DNA from 4 places in the Actinomadura sp. NPDC049753 genome. Region 1 is predicted to be linked to each of the others. Evidence: riboswitches for the same ligand, from Rfam matches in the RefSeq annotation. Region 1 holds a riboswitch; each other region holds the start of a gene.
What was found. A riboswitch is a leader RNA that binds a small molecule or an ion and turns the genes downstream of it on or off. The one in region 1 is predicted to bind cyclic di-AMP.

Region 1 (4,499 bases):
TTATCGGACCCCGCGCGCACTCCCGGTGCGGCGGAGAGGCCCTCAGAAGGCCGAGGATTCGGGCCGCGGCCGTTTTACCACGAGGGTGCCTGCGAGCCTGTCATGAACAGCCTGGCGGCGAACGCCCTCGAACACGGCCCCCGCGTTGACGACCCAGAAGACGCTCGCGAGCAGACCGAGTACTGGAATCGGACGCAGCCCGATCGGCACCGAATAGACGGCGGCCCGCAGAACGCAGCGCAGAACGTCCGGACGCGTGGACGCGTCCACGACCTCGGCCCCGCGCGGAGCGGCGGCTTCAGCGGGCTCGGGGGCCGCTACGGGCACGAAACCCGGCACGGACACGGGAAGGGCCGACACGTCACCGAGACCGGCGCCCCCGTCCGCTCCGCCAGTTCCCCCTGGCGCCGCTTCAGGCGCCTCCTGAGCCGTCGCAGCGACCACCTCGATGCCTGCGACGCGCTTGCCGAGCGTCCGCCCCCAAAGGGCGAGCTGGACCGCCTCGTACAGCAGCATGCATCCGGCCACGGCGGACGGGGCGATGACGTCCGCCGTGTGCCCGGACACCAGTTCGCGGACGACGAGAACGACGGGGACTCCGACGACGAGCGTGTCGACTACGCGTGCCAGGAGCCTCTGCCCCGGCTCGGCGAGCGTTGCCGCCATCGTGGCCTTAGCCCGCGTACTCGGAGTACTCGGACTCGTCATATCCGACCCGCTCGTCAATGACGAGCGTGCCGGCGAAGCGATCGTGCAGCGACTGGTGCAGCGGCTGGTCCCAGATAGCCCACAGGTAGGCCATCAGCGCGCCTGCCCAGACCAGCACCATCCCGTACGCGGCGTAGTCCCACACCATCACCGCCAAGACGAGGAAGAAGAAAACCCCGAGCTGGTAGCCGACATGGGTGATCCCGGCACGCCACACAGCCTGCGTTGTGGTGATCGGGGTGCCCGCAGGCCTTGCCTGAACGACCCCCAAGCTCAGAACGCGCTTCCCCAGCGTCCGTCCCCACATGGACAACTGCACGGCCTCATAGATGAACGGCAGCACAGACAGGACACAGAAGAGGGTGAAGATGATGGGCCAGTTCCACACACCGCCCTCGTCCTCCGTCTTGCTGCCCGGCTTGCCCAGACCGAACGCGCCGATCGTCACCGGCAGGACGAGAGCGAACCCGAAGACCGCGACGAGCGCGTTGTCGATGATTCGCGCGCCCGCCCTACGGTGAATGGGCGCGAGTGCCACGTCACCGCCGCCGTCGTAGGAACCGCCGCCGTCGTAGGAGCTGTAGTCCTCGTAGGCGGGCTGCTGGTTCCACTGCTGCTGTTGCGGCTGCCATTGCTGCTGGGACTGCTGGTCCCACTGCTGCTGCGAAGACGGCTGCTGTGGTTGCTGCCACTGAGAACCTTGGTACGGAGGGGGCGGGCCGTAGGAACCCTGCCCCTGCTGGGGCTGGTAAGGCCGCCCGCGGTGGGGGGTATCGCTCATTCGGGTCAGTCCTCCAGGCGAAGCAACATCCGGGTGTTGCCCAACGTATTCGGCTTGACCCGGTCGAGGTCCAAGAACTCTGCCACGCCTTCGTCGTAGGAGCGGAGAAGTTCCTCGTACACCTCTGGCGACACCGGAGTCCCCAGGATCTGCTGGAAGCCGTGGCGAGCGAAGAACTCCACCTCGAAGGTAAGGCAGAACACCCGGCGGACGCCGAGTTCTCGCGCGTTCTCCAGGAGGCGGGTCACGATGCGGTGCCCGATACCCCGTCCGCCGCATCCCTTGTCCACGGCGACCGAGCGGACCTCCGCGAGGTCCTCCCACATGACGTGGAGGGCGCCGCAGCCGATGACCGGCCCTGGCGTCCCGTGCTGGACGTCCTCGGCGACCCAGAACTCCTGGACGTCCTCGTACAGCTTGACCGTCGTCTTCTTCAGCAGGCGACGCCCCGACCCCGCGTACAGGTCGACGAGCCTGCGGATCTCCTGGACGTCGGCGGTACGTGCACGCCGGATCACGACTTCCACAAATAGGCGAGATTATCGAACGCCGCGGCCCACCAGGGCACGCCCTCCCGCCCTCCCGCGCCGAGCACCGCGCGCCAGTGACTAGATAAAAGGGCCTAGGCACTGTCCGGGGCCGTCCGAGACGCGGGCCAGAACACAGCGTGCGGGATGCGCCCCACCGGTGCTCCCCTCCTTCACCGCGCCGCGTGACCTGCGAATTCGCATGTTCTGGTTGGCATCCAATGCGGGGTCCGTTAGTGTCCTGCGCTGACGTCGGCCCACCGCAGGACGGAGGCCGATCCGCCGAGTCCCCCGGGTCGCAACCAGCTGCCCGAGGAGCCGGGGACCCACTTTCGGAGCGTTTCAGGGAGATCTCCCTGAGCGACCGAATGCGAGGGGTGAATCCGCGACAGCGGGCGATCGGTTCGCTCGCGGACGCGGACGGGCTGCTCCGGCCCCAACCCGTCAGCTAACCCGGTAGGCGGCTGAGGAGAGGAGTATTCGTGAAGCGATCGCGGCATGCTTCCCTTTCACGCTTCCGTGGGCGCGCGACCATCGTGGTGGGCGCGCTCGCCGTCGTTTCGGCCGCCCCGCACGCGATCGCCCCGCACGCGATCGCCGTCGCGCACGCCGACCCCGAACCCTCCGCCAAGGAGCTGAGGACGAAGGCGCTCAAGCTCGCCGACCAGCTGGAGCAGCTCACCGAGCAGTACAACGGGCTCAAGGTCAGGCTCGCGCAGTCGCAGCGCGCCGCCAAGGTCGCCACGGAGAACGCCAAGCGTCAGGAGAAGACGCTGGAGACTCTCCGCCAGAAGGTCGGATCCCTCGCGGCGACGAGCTACATGCAGGGCGGCTCCGACCCCACGGTGTCGTTCGTCGCCTCCCAGGACCCCCAGTCCGTCCTCGACCAGGCCGCGACCCTCCACTACTTCGCCAAGCAGGACAGCACCCAGGTGCTCGGGCTGATGCAGGCCATGCAGTCCGCTCAGCGGGCCCGCAAGTCGGCCGAGGCCCGCGCCAAGCAGGTGAAGGACCTGAAGACGCAGCTCGACTCGCAGCGCACGAAGATCACCGACGCCTACGAGAAGATCCGCGGCAAGCTCGTCGACAAGGACCCGACCCAGCTCGCCAAGCTCCCCGTCATCGGCACCGGCAAGGCCGCGCAGGCGCTCCGGTACGCGATGAGCAAGATCGGCCGCCCGTACGTGTGGGGCGCCGCCGGCCCGACCACCTTCGACTGCTCCGGCCTCACGATGTGGGCCTACAAGCAGGTCGGCATCAACCTGCCGCACTACACCGGCAGCCAGTGGAACGCCGGAACGCACGTGTCGCGCAGCGAGCTCCAGCCGGGCGACCTCGTCTTCTTCTACGCCGACCTGCACCACATGGGGATCTACGTCGGCGGGGGCAAGATGCTGCACGCCCCGCATACCGGCGACGTCGTGAAGATCGCCTCCATGGACGGACGCCCCTTCGCCGGCGGCGTCCGCGTCGCCTAGAACACCGCCGCCGCGCCGGACGGGCACCGGCCGAGCCGGCCGGGCCGGCCATCGCATGGCGTGCCGGCCGAAGGCCCGTTGTGGGAGTGAAGCCTGCCGGAGATCAGGGCGGGTCAGGTGGCCTGTCAGGCCCGAACGCCGTCCGCGGCGACGCCTTCTGCAGGGACCTACCTGCCAGGGCGCGGGCGCCGCCGCTGCGGGGGCGGACGGAATTCGGATCAACCGCCGTTTCTCCGGATGACGCTCGCCGTCCCCTGGCGAGCGTCGGGGGTGCCTCGCTAGATGAGCTGCCTCCGGGCCGCCCACACCACGGCCTCGATAGGGGTGTTGACCTCCAGCCGGTCGCAGATCGTCCGCAGCCGGCGCCGCAAGGTCCGAGCGCTCAGTTCCAGCTTGCGTGCCGCCACATCGGCGGTGACACCGCTGGCGATCTGGGCGAGCAGCCGGATCTCTTCCTCGCTCAGCCCGAAATCGTCGGTGCCACGACGTGCGAGTGTGGCTGTTTCCACTCCGTCCTCCCTCGTCCGTGGTGATGACCGCGGGGATGCAGCCGTCCGCTGCACAGGCACGGGTTGGGCCTCGATCTGTACGCGCGTTGGGTTGCCGGGTCCGGACCCTTCCGGACTTAGATCATCGGGTTCCTTTTCTGTCTCGCGCGCTTGGCCGGAGGTGGCCGCATGGCCGATTGCGGGGGTGTACGGGGGAACTCCGGGTGACGATTCACTCGTTGGCCTGCCGAGAAAGACGGGATGTGATCGCCAGCCATCCGCCCGTCCCCTCTCGCCGAACCCACCGGTCCTCGCAGTGAACGAAGATCGTGAATCGTTTCAAGCTACGCTTCGGCTCGGAACGCTAGGCGGCCGGATCCGGCCCGTCAAGCGCCGGTCAAGAGCGCTGCGTGCCCGATCGCTCACCATGTGTGACCGTGCATTCGGCGCCCCGCCATGCCAAACTCCACTACCTGGGAAAACGCCCATGGAGCGGGACGAGGAGCGAGTTGCCACA
Region 2 (4,499 bases), on a different contig from region 1:
GGGGGCCGTGCTGGCGGGGCGCAGGGCGCCGCGCGCCGAGGAGGTGCCCGCGGAGCGCCAGGCGGTCCTGTCGGAGGCCGAGGACGTGCTGCGCCGGGTGACGGCCGAGGACGCCGCGGGGGACGCGGAGGTCCTCGCGAGGGTGTCCGACGATCCGGCGGCGACGGCGGTGCTGGAGGGGGCGCTCGACTCGGCGGCCCACCTGGTCCCGGTGCGGGGGCCGGACGGCGCCGTGGTCGACTTCCTGTTCGCGGAGCTCAACGGCGTCGCCAAGGACATGTTCGGGCGGGGCCGGGAGGAGCTGACCGGACTGCGGCTGCTGCGGACGGACCCGGGGGCGGTGCTCAGCGGCCTGTTCGACGACTATGTCGGGGTGCTGGAGTCCGGGACGCCCTTGGAACGTTCCTCGATCCAGTACTCGACGGCTCAGCGGGGCCTGTCCCGCTCGTCGCGGATGAGTGTGCGGTGCGTGCGGGTTCCCACCGGTGTCTGCGTGACGTGGCGGTACCACCTGGCCGAGGACCGCATCGCGCGGCGGCTGGAGCGGGTCGAGCGGCTCGCCCTGATCGGGTTCGGGGAGTGGGACCTCGCCACCGGGGAGGCGGACTGGACGCCGCAGATGCTGGCCAACTACGGCCTGTCTCCCGACGAGGTGCCGCCGATGCCGCACGACCTGCCGAAGGTCGTGGCCGACGACGACCTGCCGCTGGTCGAGGAGGCCGTCCAGACCATGTTCTCGCGGCGCGAACCGGTCGAGGCGGAGCACCGCGTGATCGGCATCGACGGGGCGCCCCGCCATCTGTGGGTGTTCGCCGAGCCCGTGCTCGGCGAGTCCGGGCTGCCCGTCTCGATCAACATCGTCTCGCAGGACATCACCCGGCGGCGCGGGGTGGAGCGCGCGCTGGCCGAGACCCGGCGGCAGATGCTGCGCCAGCAGGCGCGGACGGCACAGGAGCGGCGCGTGGCGGTGACCCTGCGGCGGGCCATCCTTCCGGACGAGGACGAGATCGAGCAGCTGCCGGGCCTGTGCACCTCGATCCGCAGCATGGCGGCGGAGAGCACGGCTCGCATCGGCGGCGACTGGTTCGCGACCAAAGCCCTTCAGAACGGGCGGGCGATGTTCGCGATCGGGGACGCGGCCGGGCATGGGCTGCCGGCGGCGGCGGCGATGGCACGGGCCCGGAACGGCCTGCTGGGCCTCGCCTGCACGGGGGAGCGCCCGGGGCGGCTGGTCGGCTGGCTGAACGAGCTGATCGGCGGCATGGACCCGCCGGCGACGGGCACCGCCATCGTCGCCCACTACGACCCGTCCCGGCACGTCCTGGAGTGGACGTGCGCGGGCCATCCGCCGCCGATCCTGGTCCGGGACGGGCGGGCGACCCCGATGGAGGTCGTCCGCGACCCGATGCTCGGCGCCATGCCCGGGTGGGAGTACACGACGATCACCACCGGGCTCGAGCCGGGCGACATGCTCTTCCTCTACACCGACGGCCTGGTGGAGCGCCGGGACGCGGACCTGGACGAGCGGATCGTCCGCCTGACCCGCATCCTGCGCGACTCCTCCACGCGTCCCGACCGGGTGCTGGACGAGGTGCTGGCGCGGATGGAGCACGACCGGGCGGCGGACGACACCACGCTCTTCGCCCTTTACGTGGAGTGACCGCCCGGGCCTCGCGGTGACGAATGGCACGCCTGACCAGCGAAGATCGCCTGGTGTGACGTGCGCCTCACTCAGCGGGACGCCCGGGTGGCAGGCGGGCCGGACGGAGAACGCCGGACGCCCCCTATTCGATCTTCTTTACCTTTTCCCGAAGGCCCGGTAAGGGCGGCGGGCAAGGGGTTGGGCGCGCTTCGACAAAGATCGGGAAGAGGCGGCGCAGCCCCGGTGTTGGGAGTCTCTTGAGAGGGCTTTGAGCAGGCAAGACTTTACTTTATGCCTGGTTTGCTTTTCTTGAGAAGGTTGGTACCTTCGATCCCGAATCACGCAGCGCGTCCCATGCGTTGCCACCGGCCGCACCATGCGCGGCCGAGGATCGCGGAGCGGTATCCGCACGCGATGCGCGCCAATCGACGCGCGCCCCCTCATCAAGATCTGCCAGAGAGACATCCGTATACCTGCACCGCTCCCGCGGTGCGAGGCCGAGTCCGTCCGGTCGGTGACCGGAGCGGAGCCGGGGACCCACGTTTCTGGGGTGAATCGGCGCGCCCGAGAGTCGCGCCGTAGGGCTGCTTCCATGCCCGAATCCGTCAGCTAACCCGGTAGGCGCCATGGAAGACAAGGAGATTCCCTGCATGTCCGGTCTTTTTGATCGACTTTCGCTCAACCGCCTCACCCCCGAGGACAAGGCCGTCGGCGTCGCCGTCGGCGCGGTCCTGGCGGGCGCGGTCGGGCTCTCGGTTATCAACCCCCTCGCCGGCGGCCGCGCGGTCGCCGACACCTCCTCCCAGGCGGCGGTGGTCGCCCAGCAGGGCACCGCCGCTCACCAGTCCTCCCAGGCCAAGACGGTGAAGGCCGACAAGGCCGTCGCCGAGGCGCGGCGCGAGGGCTTCAAGGTCCCCCCGCACGCGGTCAAGCCCGCCGAAGTGATCAAGCTGGCCGAGAAGCAGGTCGGCGTCCACGAGGGCAAGGGCGGCCAGACCAAGTACCACAAGTGGTACGTCTCGACTCCGCAGGCGAAGGCCACCGCCAAGCGCGACGGCGGCTTCTCGGTCAAGGAGTACAACGGCGCCCAGTGGTGCAACATGTTCGTCTCCTGGCTCGGCGCCCAGACCGGCGTCAAGAACATGGGCTGGGACGCCTACACCGTCCAGCACGCCAGCTGGTTCAAGCAGACCGACCGCTGGGGCCACAAGGCCAAGCCGGGCGCCGTGGTGTTCTTCGACTGGCAGGACGGGTCCAAGGCCAGCATCGGTGACATCGACCACGTCGGCATCGTCGTCAAGGACAACGGCGACGGCAGCATCACCACCATCGAGGGCAACACCGACAACGCGGTGCAGAAGAAGGTCCGCGAGAAGTCGCAGGTCGTCGGCTACGGCTACCCCGACTACGCACGCTGATCCGACGCGGCCCGAGAAGGCGCACGCTTCGCGAAGGCGCCCGGCCTCCAGGCCGGGCGCCTTCTGGCGTTCCGGGTGTTGTGCCCAGAGCCTCCGGTGACGGCGGGTAATGCTAAGCGTTGACAGCCTTTGATCCCTCTTGGACCTCAGTGCGGAGTTCCTGGAAAGGAATCCAGCACGCCGGAGTCTGCGGAGGGGGATGCCCATGGCGGTGCGCCCGGATGTCAGCGTGGTGGTGATCGCCTACAACGACGCGCGGAGGCTTCCGCGGGCGGTGGCCTCGACGCTGGCGCAGTCGCTGGGCGGCGTCGAGACGTTGATCGTCGACGACGCGAGCACCGACGGGACGGGCGAGGCCGCCGACCGGCTCGCCGCCGCCCATCCGGGGCGGGTCCGGACCGTCCACCTGCCGACCAACTCCGGCGGCTGCGGCCGCCCCCGCAACACCGGGATCGAGGAGTCCACCGGCCGCTACGTGATGTTCCTCGACAGCGACGACCTGCTGGACCGGCACGCCTGCCTCAACCTCCTCGCCGCCGCCGAGGACACCGGCGCCGACATGGTCTCGGGGCTCTGCGACCGAATCTTCCTCGACCTGCCCGAGGGGGCCAAGGGGCGGATCCGCCCCTGGTACCCGTGGCTCTACCGGCACAGCGCCGTCTACGGGTCGCTCAGCGAGAACCCCGATCTCCTCTACGACACGCTCTCGACCAACAAGGCCTACCGGCGCGGCTTCCTGGAGGAGCACGGCCTGCGGTTCGTCGAGCGGCTGCACTACGAGGACCTGCTGTTCACCGCCGAGGCCTACCTGGAGGCGGGGCGGACCGCCCTGATCCCGCACCGCGTCTACAACTGGCTGGTCAAGGAGCGGACGCGGGCGCCGTCGATCTCCAACCGGCGCGCCGACCTGGCCAACTTCGCCGACCGGCTGGAGATCCACCGCCGCATCGACATGCTCTTCGCGCTGCGCGGCGCCTACGACCTGCAGCGGGCCAAGGACGTCAAGTTCGTCAACCACGACCTGGTGCTGTACCTGCGCGACCTGCGCGACCGCGACCCCGCCCACCAGGCGCGCTTCCTCGACCTGGCCGCCGCCTACCTGGCCGAGCTGGACCCGCGGGTCTTCGAGCAGGCCAACCCGCTGCCCGCGATCGCCGCGCACCTGATCCGCGAGGGCGACCACGCGGGCGCGCTCGCCGCCGCCGAGTACGACCCCGTGAAGCGTCCCGAGCTGCGCGCCCGCCTGGTGGAGCGGGACGGGCGCGTCTACTGGGGCGCCGGGCGCCCGCGCGGCACGCTCGGCCGCCGCGTCCGGGACGTCACGTCCTTCGGCTTCCATGTGCGGCCCCTCCGGGAGCTGCGCCCGGCGAACACCGTGACGCGGCTGGAGACGCGCGGCGGCCGCGTGCTCATGGCCGGCTACGTGCTGAACCCGCTGG
Region 3 (4,499 bases), on a different contig from region 1:
CCGGCGCGGGTCCCCTGCGACGGGACCTCGACGCTGGGGCACCTCGTGGAGTCGCTGGGCGTCCCCCTGCCCGAGGCGGGCCCGATGACCGCCGACGGCGAGCCCGCCGGCCCCGCCACCCGCCCCGGAGCCGGGGCCGAGGTCCGCGTGGCCGCGGTCCCGCGCCCCCAGCCCGTGCCGCTGGACCCGGGCCAGGTCGCCCCGCGCTTCCTCCTGGACGTGCACCTCGGCACGCTGGCCCGGCGCATGCGCCTGCTCGGCCTCGACACCGCCTACCACAACGACATGGACGACCCGGCGCTCGTCGTCCAGGCCAACGAGGAGCGCCGCGTCCTGCTCACGCAGGACCGCGGCCTCCTGCGCCGCCGCGCGCTGTGGTTCGGCGCCTACGTCCGCGGCTCGCGCCCCGACGACCAGCTCCGCGACCTGCTCGACCGCTTCGCGCCCGTCCTGCGCCCGTGGACGCGCTGCACCGCCTGCAACGGCGAGCTCGTCCCGGTCGACAAGCAGGAGATCGAGCGCGAGCTGCGGGCGGGCACGCGCCGCAGCTACGACGTGTACGGCCGCTGCGCGGTCTGCGGGCAGGTCTACTGGCGCGGGGCGCACGGCGACCACCTGGAGGAGATCGTCCGCGACGCGACGCGGCTGGTCGACTCCCTCAGGCGGAACGGAACCGGACGGACCGGCGCCGCGGTCTGATCACGAACACGGAGAGGAGCTGGTCGCGATCGATCTCGTGGTGGTGGGGGCGGCGATCCTCGCGGAGGGGCGGCTGCTGGCCGCCCAGCGCGCCGAGCCGCCGCACATGGCGGGCGGCTGGGAGCTTCCCGGCGGCAAGGTCGACCCCGGAGAGTCGGACGAGGACGCCCTGGTGCGCGAGTGCCACGAGGAACTCGCCGTGAAAGTCCGCCTGGGCCGCCGAGTGGGCGGCGACTGGCGCCTCAGCGAACGCGCCGTCCTCCGCGTCTGGACGGCCGAGCTAGCGGAAGGCGAGCCGCAAGCCCTGGAGCACCTGGAACTCCGCTGGCTGGCACCCTCAGAGCTCCACGACGTCGACTGGCTCCCCGGCGACCGCCCGGTAGTAGACCTCCTGGCCACCGAAGGCCTCACCTAGCCAACCCGGGCTCGGGCCACCGTCCCCAGCGACCAGCTCGGAGCGAAGCGCAGAGCGTGCCGACCTCCGACGATCGCCCGCACTGCCCCCGACGGAGGCCCTCAGAAAGCGACGGTGGACCGCCGGAGTGTCCACGCACTCGCGGGCCCCTGCGCAGCACCTACTGCCGCGCCGCCCAAGCCCGCCCGCACGCCCGCAGCAACGACGTGGGAAGCGCCTCTAGCCGACGGCAGAAGCCCTCCACTGCGACAACCTCAGCCATCACAGCAACCCCGCAACGTCCTGAGGGCACGAGGAGGAAGCACGTCGATACGACGACAGAACCGTCCAGTGCGACAACCTCAGCCCCCGCCGCAACCCCGCCGCGACCTCAAGGTTGCGATCGCGTCCGAAGGCAGGTTCGAGCTTGCGAGAACCTGATCGCGCAGCGAGCCGCCAGGCGAGACGGAGCGATGCCAGCGATCGCCCCGCTTTTTTCGACGATGGAGGGCCGCCAGGCCCGAAGGAGGAGAAAGAAGCTAAGAAATACGGTTCGCGCCTGCGAAGTCGGAGCGGTCGGAGAGCTTGGAGATCTTGACCACGTCGCCGGTCTGGGGGGCGTGGAGGTACTTGCCGTCACTCAGGTAGATGCCCATGTGGTGCAGGTTGCTGCCGAAGTACACCAGGTCGCCGGAGCGGAGGGCGCCGCGGGAGACCTTCGTTCCCATGGCGAACAGGTCGCCGGTGTAGTGCGGGAGGCCGGGCTTGCCGACCTGGGCGTAGGCCCAGACGACGAGGCCTGAGCAGTCGAAGCTGCTCGGTCCGGCGGCGGCCCACACGTACGGGGAGCCGAGCTTGGTGAGCGCCTTGCGGGCCATCTTGGCGGGCAGGTCGGAGCCCTTCACGGTGGCGCTGAGGCCGGTGCGCGGGTCGCTCGCGTGGGTGGTGGTCAGCTTGTCGAGGCGCTTCATCACCTCGGAGACCTTGGCCTTGGCGGCCTCGCGCGCCTGCTTGGCGTCGTCCCAGGCCTTCTTGACCTGGGCGGTCTTCGCCTTGGCGGTGCGCTCCGCGGCGTCGGCCTGGTCGATCTGCTTCTTCAGGGCGAGGACGGCGGTGGCCTGGCTCTGCGCCAGGTAGGCGCGGTCGGACAGCCCCTCGGCGGAGGCGCCGGAGCCGAAGAGGACGTCGGGGCCGCCGGCCATGTAGTTCGCGGCGGCCAGGCTGCCGAGCTTCTGGCGGGCGGGCTCGGCGAGGGCGCGCAGCCGCTCGGCCTCCCGGGTGGCGTCCCGCTCGGCCTTGCGGGCCTTGTTGAACTCGACGCGGGCCTTGTTGAACTTCTCCGTGAGGATCTCGGCCTCTTCGTTGAGCGCGTCGAGGCTCTTGCGCAGGCCCTTCTCCGTCGTCGGCGTGGGGCTCGGCGCCGAGGGCGCGGAGGCTGGCCGGAACGGCTGGGCGGCGTGGGCGAGGTCCGGCGCGGTGGCGCCGAGGCCGATCAGGAGCAGGGTGGCGGTGGCGGTGGGCAGAACGCGACGCCGCCGGGGGGAATCCGGAGCCAAGCCGGTGTTCTCCTCTCCTCGTACGCCTACCGGGTTAGCTGACGGGTTCGGGCCAGGAGTCGCCCTACGACGAGCGTCGATTCACCCCGAGGGTGGTGGGTCCCCGGTTCTCCCGCGGGAGATTCGGCGTTCCGGCCGCAGTCCCCTGGGGGCGGGACTCCGGACGACCGGATCTCGGGCAGATTACAAAGGATGCGCAAAGTTGGCCAATCGAGGTCCGTGTGAGCGGTGGGGCGAACGACTCGGAGTGGGTGGTACGCACGGCCAAGTAGAATGGGTACGGCCGCACGTCTGCGGCGACTCCCGAACTCTCACGCAAGGCGAACCCGCATGCCCATCTCCACGCGCGACGACCTCCGTAACGTCGCGATCGTCGCCCACGTCGACCATGGCAAGACGACGCTGGTCGACGCCATGCTCTGGCAGTCCGGGGCCTTCCGCGAGAACCAGGACGTCGACGACCGCGTGCTCGACTCCAACGACCTGGAGCGCGAGAAGGGGATCACGATCCTCGCGAAGAACACCGCGGTCCTGCACAACGGTCTGACGATCAACATCATCGACACCCCGGGGCACGCCGACTTCGGCGGCGAGGTCGAGCGCGGCCTGTCCATGGTGGACGGCGTCGTCCTGCTGGTCGACGCCAGCGAGGGCCCGCTCCCGCAGACCCGCTTCGTGCTGCGCAAGGCGCTCGCCGCGCGGCTGCCGGTGATCCTGGTCGTGAACAAGACCGACCGCCCCGACGCGCGCATCGACGAGGTCGTGGACGAGACCTACGAGCTGTTCATGGACCTCGACGCCGACGAGGAGCAGATCGACTTCCCGATCGTGTACGCGTCCGGCCGCGCCGGGCGGGCCTCGCTCGACAAGCCCGCCGACGGCGCCATGCCCGGCAGCGACGACCTGGAGCCGCTGTTCAAGGTCATCACCGAGACGATCCCCGCGCCGTCCTACGACCCCGACGCGCCGCTCCAGGCGCACGTGACGAACCTGGACGCGTCCAGCTACCTCGGCCGGATCGCGCTGTGCCGGGTGCACGCCGGCACGATCAAGAAGGGCCAGCAGGTCGCCTGGTGCCGGCATGACGGCAGCGTCGACCGGGTGAAGATCACCGAGCTGATGATGACGGAGGCGCTCACCCGCAAGCCCGCGGACGAGGCCGGGCCCGGCGACATCATCGCCATCGCCGGCATCCCCGACATCATGATCGGCGACACCATCGCCGACCCGGACGACCCGCGCCCGCTGCCGCTGATCACGGTGGACGAGCCCGCGATCTCCATGACGATCGGCACCAACACCGGGCCGATGGCGGGCCGCGAGAAGGGCACCAAGGTCACCGCCCGGATGGTCAAGGACCGGCTCGACCGCGAGCTCGTCGGCAACGTGTCGATCCGGGTGCTGCCGACCGAGCGCCCCGACGCCTGGGAGGTGCAGGGCCGCGGAGAGCTGGCCCTGGCGATCCTGGTCGAGAACATGCGCCGCGAGGGTTACGAGCTGACCGTCGGCAAGCCGCAGGTCGTCACGCGTGAGATCGACGGCAAGAAGCACGAGCCGGTCGAGCGGCTCACCGTCGACATCCCCGAGGAGCACCTCGGCGCCGTCACGCAGCTGATGGCGGTCCGCAAGGGCCGCATGGAGCACATGACCAACCACGGGACGGGCTGGATCCGGATGGAGTTCCTCGTCCCGGCCCGCGGCCTGATCGGGTTCCGCACCGAGTTCATGACCGAGACGCGCGGCACCGGCATGGCGCACCACGTCTTCGAGGACTACGAGCCCTGGTTCGGCGAGCTGCGCACCCGTCCGTCCGGCTCGCTCGTGGCCGACCGGGCCGGCGCCGCCACCGC
Region 4 (4,499 bases), on a different contig from region 1:
CGGCTCCACGGCGAGCGGGTAGACGAACGAGGCGAAGACGACGAGGACGAACCCGCCCGCGGCGGCGCCGGTCCACCAGTGGCGCGGGAAGCGGCGGGTGAGGGCGTAGAGGAGCAGCAGGGCGATCGTGTAGATGACCCACGTGACGGCGAGGGACTTCGCCTGGTCGACGAGCCATGCGGGCCAGTTCTGCGTGGACAGCCCGTACCGGCGCAGCACGGACTCGCTCCAGACGCGGAACGGGAGCCCGGCGACGCGCAGGAGCGTGGTCAGAGCCATGGTCGCGACGATGATGCGCAGCGGCCGGCGGCGTGTCCTCGCGGTGGCCCAGCCGATGAAGCGGGCGCCCAGCGGCGTGAGGCCCAGCACCAGGATCAGGGCGAGGCCGACGAGGAGTCCCGTGTAGGCGGGCGGGTTGACGGCCGAGTCGAACGCCCGGGAACGGGCGATCTCGGCGGGGGTGAAGTCCAGCGCGGGATCGGGTTCCACCCGCCCGCCGGGGACGTGCCCGGGCAGCGGGTTCCACGGCGTGGTCTTCGCGAGCACGGTCGCGACCCCGGCGAAGAGCACGGCGGCGGTGACGGCGGCGGCGATCCGGGGCCGGCGCGCGGGGGCGGCGCCGGGCGTTCCGGCGGCGCCGTCCCCGGCGCGGTCCTCGTCGGTCTCCGCCTCGCTCATGCGAGCTCCTCCTTCACGTAGTCGCGCCACAGTTCGGTGAAGCGCTCCCGCGTCAGGCCGAGCACGTCGCGCAGCGCCGCGGCCTCCGGGGCACGCCCGGCGGCCCGGTAGAGCCGCACCAGCGCCGCTTCACCGTACCGGTCGGCGACCATCCGGCAGGCGAGCCAGGCCTCCTGGTAGGCCTGGGAGAGGCGGGGGGAGCCGCCGGCGAACGCGTCGGCGGAGGGCAGCGCGGAGGGCGCGCGCCCGGCGGAGACCTCGCGGCGCAGCTCGCCCGCCGCCGACCGGGTGCTGATCTTGACGCGCCGGTAGCCGACGTAGTCCGCGAAGCCCTCGATCAGCCACAGCGGGGTGCGCCCGTCGCGGGCGCCGCCGGTGGCGACGTGGGTCAGCTCGTGGGCGAGGACCACGTCGCGGCCCAGCTCGTTGAGGCGGCCGAAGGTGCCGGGGGAGACGATGACGCGGTCCTCGCCGCGGCCGCCCCCGGCGGCCGGGGCGACGGCGGCGAGCGCGGCGATCTGGCCGAGGCTCTGCCCGGGGCCGGCGAGCGCGGAGGCGACGGTCGCGTCGGCGGGGACGAGCGCGACGACCCGCCGCGCCCACCCCGTGCCGACCACGGACGTCACGGCCGGGACGGCCGCGTCCAGCCGCCGGGCGATGCCGTCGAGGCCGGCGCCGTCGCCGATGACCAGGCTCGTGCGGCCCCTGACCACCGTCTGGGGGCCGCAGTCCCAGATGTCGGTGTCGTCGGCGAGGCCGCGGGACGTCCCGTCGCCGACGATCGTCCACGCCCCGCCCCGCGGGGCCAGCGTGAGGTAGCGGGTGCGGGCCACGTCGCTCCGGTCGAAGCCGCGCAGCCTGTAGCGCGCCTCGACGCGGACGACGGCGGTCTCGCCGTCCACGGCCTCGGTGCCGACGACGCGCTCCCGCCAGCCTTCCAGGGGAAGCTTCCGGAGGTTCCCGTACATGCGTGACTGGGTGTCCTGGAAGGCGGCGGGGGCGTTGCCCACCGTGGCGAGGAACGCCATGCGGTCGCCTTCGCGGACGGCGTCGGCGCGATTGGCGAGGACGGCGGCGGCCATGGAGGGGCTGAACGTCCCGGCGGACGGGGAGCCGGGCGCGCCGGCGTCCGCCGCCCCGCCGCCGGAGCGCGAGCCGGCCAGGCCGGCCCCTCCGGCGAGGAGGACGGCGAACCCGCCCGCGCCGAGGGCGAGAACCCGGCGCCGCGTCACGGGGGCTTCCTGCCCGGGGCCTTCCTCCATGGGCGCGATCCTATGCAGGGCGCGGGGCGGGGGGTGCCGTCACGACCGGTAGTCCGGGTAGCCGTAGCCGACGACGACGTCTGTGGAACGTTCCTTTATCCGGACGGCGTTGTCGGTGTTGCCCTCGACGGTCTCGATCGTGCCGTCGTCGACCTTCTTGACCACCATGCCGACGTGCTCGATGTCGTCGACGGACTCGCCGCCGTCCCACGCGAAGAAGACGATCGCGCCGGGCTTCGGCTCGGTGCCCCAGCGGCCGTGCTCCTGGAACCAGCGGGCGTGGGCGACCGTCCAGGCGTCGCTGCCGACCTGGTCGCTGAAGCCGATCTGCTCGCCCACCCAGGAGACGAACATGTCGCACCAGTTCGCGTCGCCGTAGCCGCTGAGGGAGCCGCCGTCGCGCGCGAGGGTCTCCTGTGCGCGGGACGTGGCCATGTACCACTCCTGGAACTTGGTCTCGCCGCCGCCGTCCTCCTCGACGCCCACCTGCGAGCGGGCGAGCTCGATGGCCTGCGCGGCGGTGGGGCGCGGCTTCGCGGCGGTCTTCGCGGCGGCCTTTCCGGAGGTCTTCGCCTTCGGCTGCTCGGGCCGGTCCTTCTTCGCCGGGGCCTTCGAACCGGCGGTCCCTGACTCGTGCTCGGACGTGCGCCCGGACGGGCCGCCGTGCGCCGTCAGGCCGGGGGCCAGGTCGGCCGCGGCGGCGGACCTCGCCGGGGTGGAACCGAACGGCAGGACCGACGCCTGCGCGGTGGCGGCGGCGGTGCCGAGCACGGCGGCGCCGACGATCACGCCGCCGGTCGTCCGCCAAGTGAGGGACAGGGGGTTCGGCTTGCGATGCCTGCCGGGGGTCTTCTTGCAGTGCGCGCGTGGCACGGGGGGATCTCCTCGACTTCCATGCCGCCTACCGGGTTAGCTGACGGGTTCGGGCGTGGAAGCCGCCCTACGGCCCGCGAAGGCAGGCCGATTCACCCCGAAAAGGACGCAGTGGGTCCCCGGTTCCACGGCGGCCGCGCATGCGGGGGCACGGCGGTCCGCGGATTCGGCGGTGACGTGCCCGGGGGGCGGGCACGCCGGTTCTGATGGGGAATCTCGGCGGGCGCGTGAGCGCCCGCCGAGTGAAAGGGGGGTGGGGGCGCGGCCGCGTGGCGGCCACGCCCCAGGTAACGCTGCGGGATTCACTCCTTCTCTTCCAGACGCCTACCGGGTTAGCTGACGGGTTCGGGCGTGGAAGTGGCCCTACGGCGGCTCTCACCGGACTGCCGGGAGAGACGCGCCGATTCACCCCGGGTGCCGGAATGCCCGTCCGGAGAGGTTCTCCGGACTCCGGCGCAGATGGGTCCCCGGTTCCGCGCTGAGGCGGATTCGGCGCTGCCGCTGCGATCCTGGGGGCGAGATGGGGCCCGGCGCGGGACCTGTCTCCCGCGTGCGAACGAGCGGCGCCTTGTGTTGTGGCGGACGGCGGCCCGTCTCCGGGGACCGTCCGGGGCCTGCCCCGTGTAGGTCACCGCGGCTGCGCGCTCAGCGCCATGCACGCTGCGGCGTGCGCACGGTGGGACGGGGTCGGCCGGGTCTGCGTCGAGACCGTGCGGCGCCTTCGGGCGCCGCGGGACGGCACGTGGGGCGTGCCGCCTTGGGGGAGCGGCGCGTGGCTCGCGCCGCCGTCACGCGGGTGCTGGATGCGCCGCGTGGGGCCGGGGCGCCGGGTGGGCGCCGCGGGTCCACGGCGTCTGGAGGGCGCCGTGAGTGGTGCAAAGGTACCAAAACCCCAAAAGAAGGCAAACCCCCCCAAAATCAACAACGGACCAGGTCAAGCCTGGTCCGTTGTCGATGGAGGCCCGATGCCGCCCGTGGGGCGGGGGTTCTGGGCGGTGCGTCAGGGACGTCCGGCGCCGTAGTAGTTGCTCAGGTAGTAGCCGGAGGTGATGTCGCTGATCTTGACGACGTCGCCGGTGTGCGGGGCGTGGATCATCTTGCCGCCGCCCACGTAGAGGCCGACGTGGCCGAGGTTGCTGAAGAACACCAGGTCGCCCGGCTGCAGGTTGCTCTTGGCCACCCGCTTGGTCGCGGCGTACTGGGAGTTGGTGGTGCGGGTGATGCCGACGCCCGCGGCGGCCCAGGACTTCATGGTCAGGCCGGAGCAGTCGTAGGAGCTCGGGCCCTCGGCGCCGTAGGAGTAGGGCTTGCCGAGCTGGGCGTAGGCGAAGTCGAGCGCCGCGCGGGCCGGGCCGCTGGCCGGGCCGTTGTAGGTGCCGCCGGTGGGGCCGCCGCCGCCCGGGCGGGAGGGCGTGCTGCCGCCGCCGAGCCGACGCACGAGCGCCTTCTGCTTCTGCACCTGCTTGTCGAGGTCCTGCTTCTGCTTCTTCAGCTCGTCCTGCTTCGACTTCACCTCGTCGTAAGCGGCCTTCGCCTGGGACTGCTCGCGGCGGAGCCGCTGGGCGGTCGCGAGGAACTGGGTGAGCTGGGAGCTGCGCTCGTGCGACAGGTGCGAGAAGACGGCGGCCTGGTCGAGGATCGACTGCGGGTCGTTGCTGCCGACGAAGCCGGTGACGTCGGTCGAGT

Region 2: linked by a shared signal. The riboswitch ahead of AB0K37_RS01095 (CHAP domain-containing protein) and the one ahead of AB0K37_RS32515 (NlpC/P60 family protein) in region 1 are both predicted to bind cyclic di-AMP.
Region 3: linked by a shared signal. The riboswitch ahead of AB0K37_RS33595 (NlpC/P60 family protein) and the one ahead of AB0K37_RS32515 (NlpC/P60 family protein) in region 1 are both predicted to bind cyclic di-AMP.
Region 4: linked by a shared signal. The riboswitch ahead of AB0K37_RS24405 (CHAP domain-containing protein) and the one ahead of AB0K37_RS32515 (NlpC/P60 family protein) in region 1 are both predicted to bind cyclic di-AMP.

The regions. Positions count from the first base shown of each region.
Region 1 is NZ_JBFARL010000179.1:1,763-6,261, forward strand. Features, by position in the region: gene AB0K37_RS32500 (RDD family protein) at 43-666, opposite strand; gene AB0K37_RS32505 (RDD family protein) at 674-1,489, opposite strand; gene AB0K37_RS32510 (amino-acid N-acetyltransferase) at 1,495-2,016, opposite strand; cyclic di-AMP (ydaO/yuaA leader) riboswitch at 2,287-2,495, shown strand; gene AB0K37_RS32515 (NlpC/P60 family protein) at 2,499-3,494, shown strand; gene AB0K37_RS32520 (LuxR C-terminal-related transcriptional regulator) at 3,773-4,003, opposite strand; gene AB0K37_RS32525 (LacI family DNA-binding transcriptional regulator) at 4,420-4,499, shown strand, end outside.
Region 2 is NZ_JBFARL010000002.1:81,142-85,640, reverse strand. Features, by position in the region: gene AB0K37_RS01100 (SpoIIE family protein phosphatase) at 1-1,660, shown strand, start outside; cyclic di-AMP (ydaO/yuaA leader) riboswitch at 2,128-2,281, shown strand; gene AB0K37_RS01095 (CHAP domain-containing protein) at 2,293-3,060, shown strand; gene AB0K37_RS01090 (CDP-glycerol glycerophosphotransferase family protein) at 3,266-4,499, shown strand, end outside.
Region 3 is NZ_JBFARL010000194.1:4,466-8,964, forward strand. Features, by position in the region: gene AB0K37_RS33585 (Mut7-C RNAse domain-containing protein) at 1-699, shown strand, start outside; gene AB0K37_RS33590 ((deoxy)nucleoside triphosphate pyrophosphohydrolase) at 728-1,114, shown strand; gene AB0K37_RS33595 (NlpC/P60 family protein) at 1,633-2,649, opposite strand; cyclic di-AMP (ydaO/yuaA leader) riboswitch at 2,657-2,788, opposite strand; gene typA (translational GTPase TypA) at 2,980-4,499, shown strand, end outside.
Region 4 is NZ_JBFARL010000101.1:15,657-20,155, forward strand. Features, by position in the region: gene AB0K37_RS24395 (M48 family metallopeptidase) at 1-678, opposite strand, end outside; gene AB0K37_RS24400 (hypothetical protein) at 675-1,940, opposite strand; gene AB0K37_RS24405 (CHAP domain-containing protein) at 1,980-2,813, opposite strand; cyclic di-AMP (ydaO/yuaA leader) riboswitch at 2,823-2,995, opposite strand; cyclic di-AMP (ydaO/yuaA leader) riboswitch at 3,120-3,318, opposite strand; gene AB0K37_RS24410 (NlpC/P60 family protein) at 3,814-4,499, opposite strand, start outside.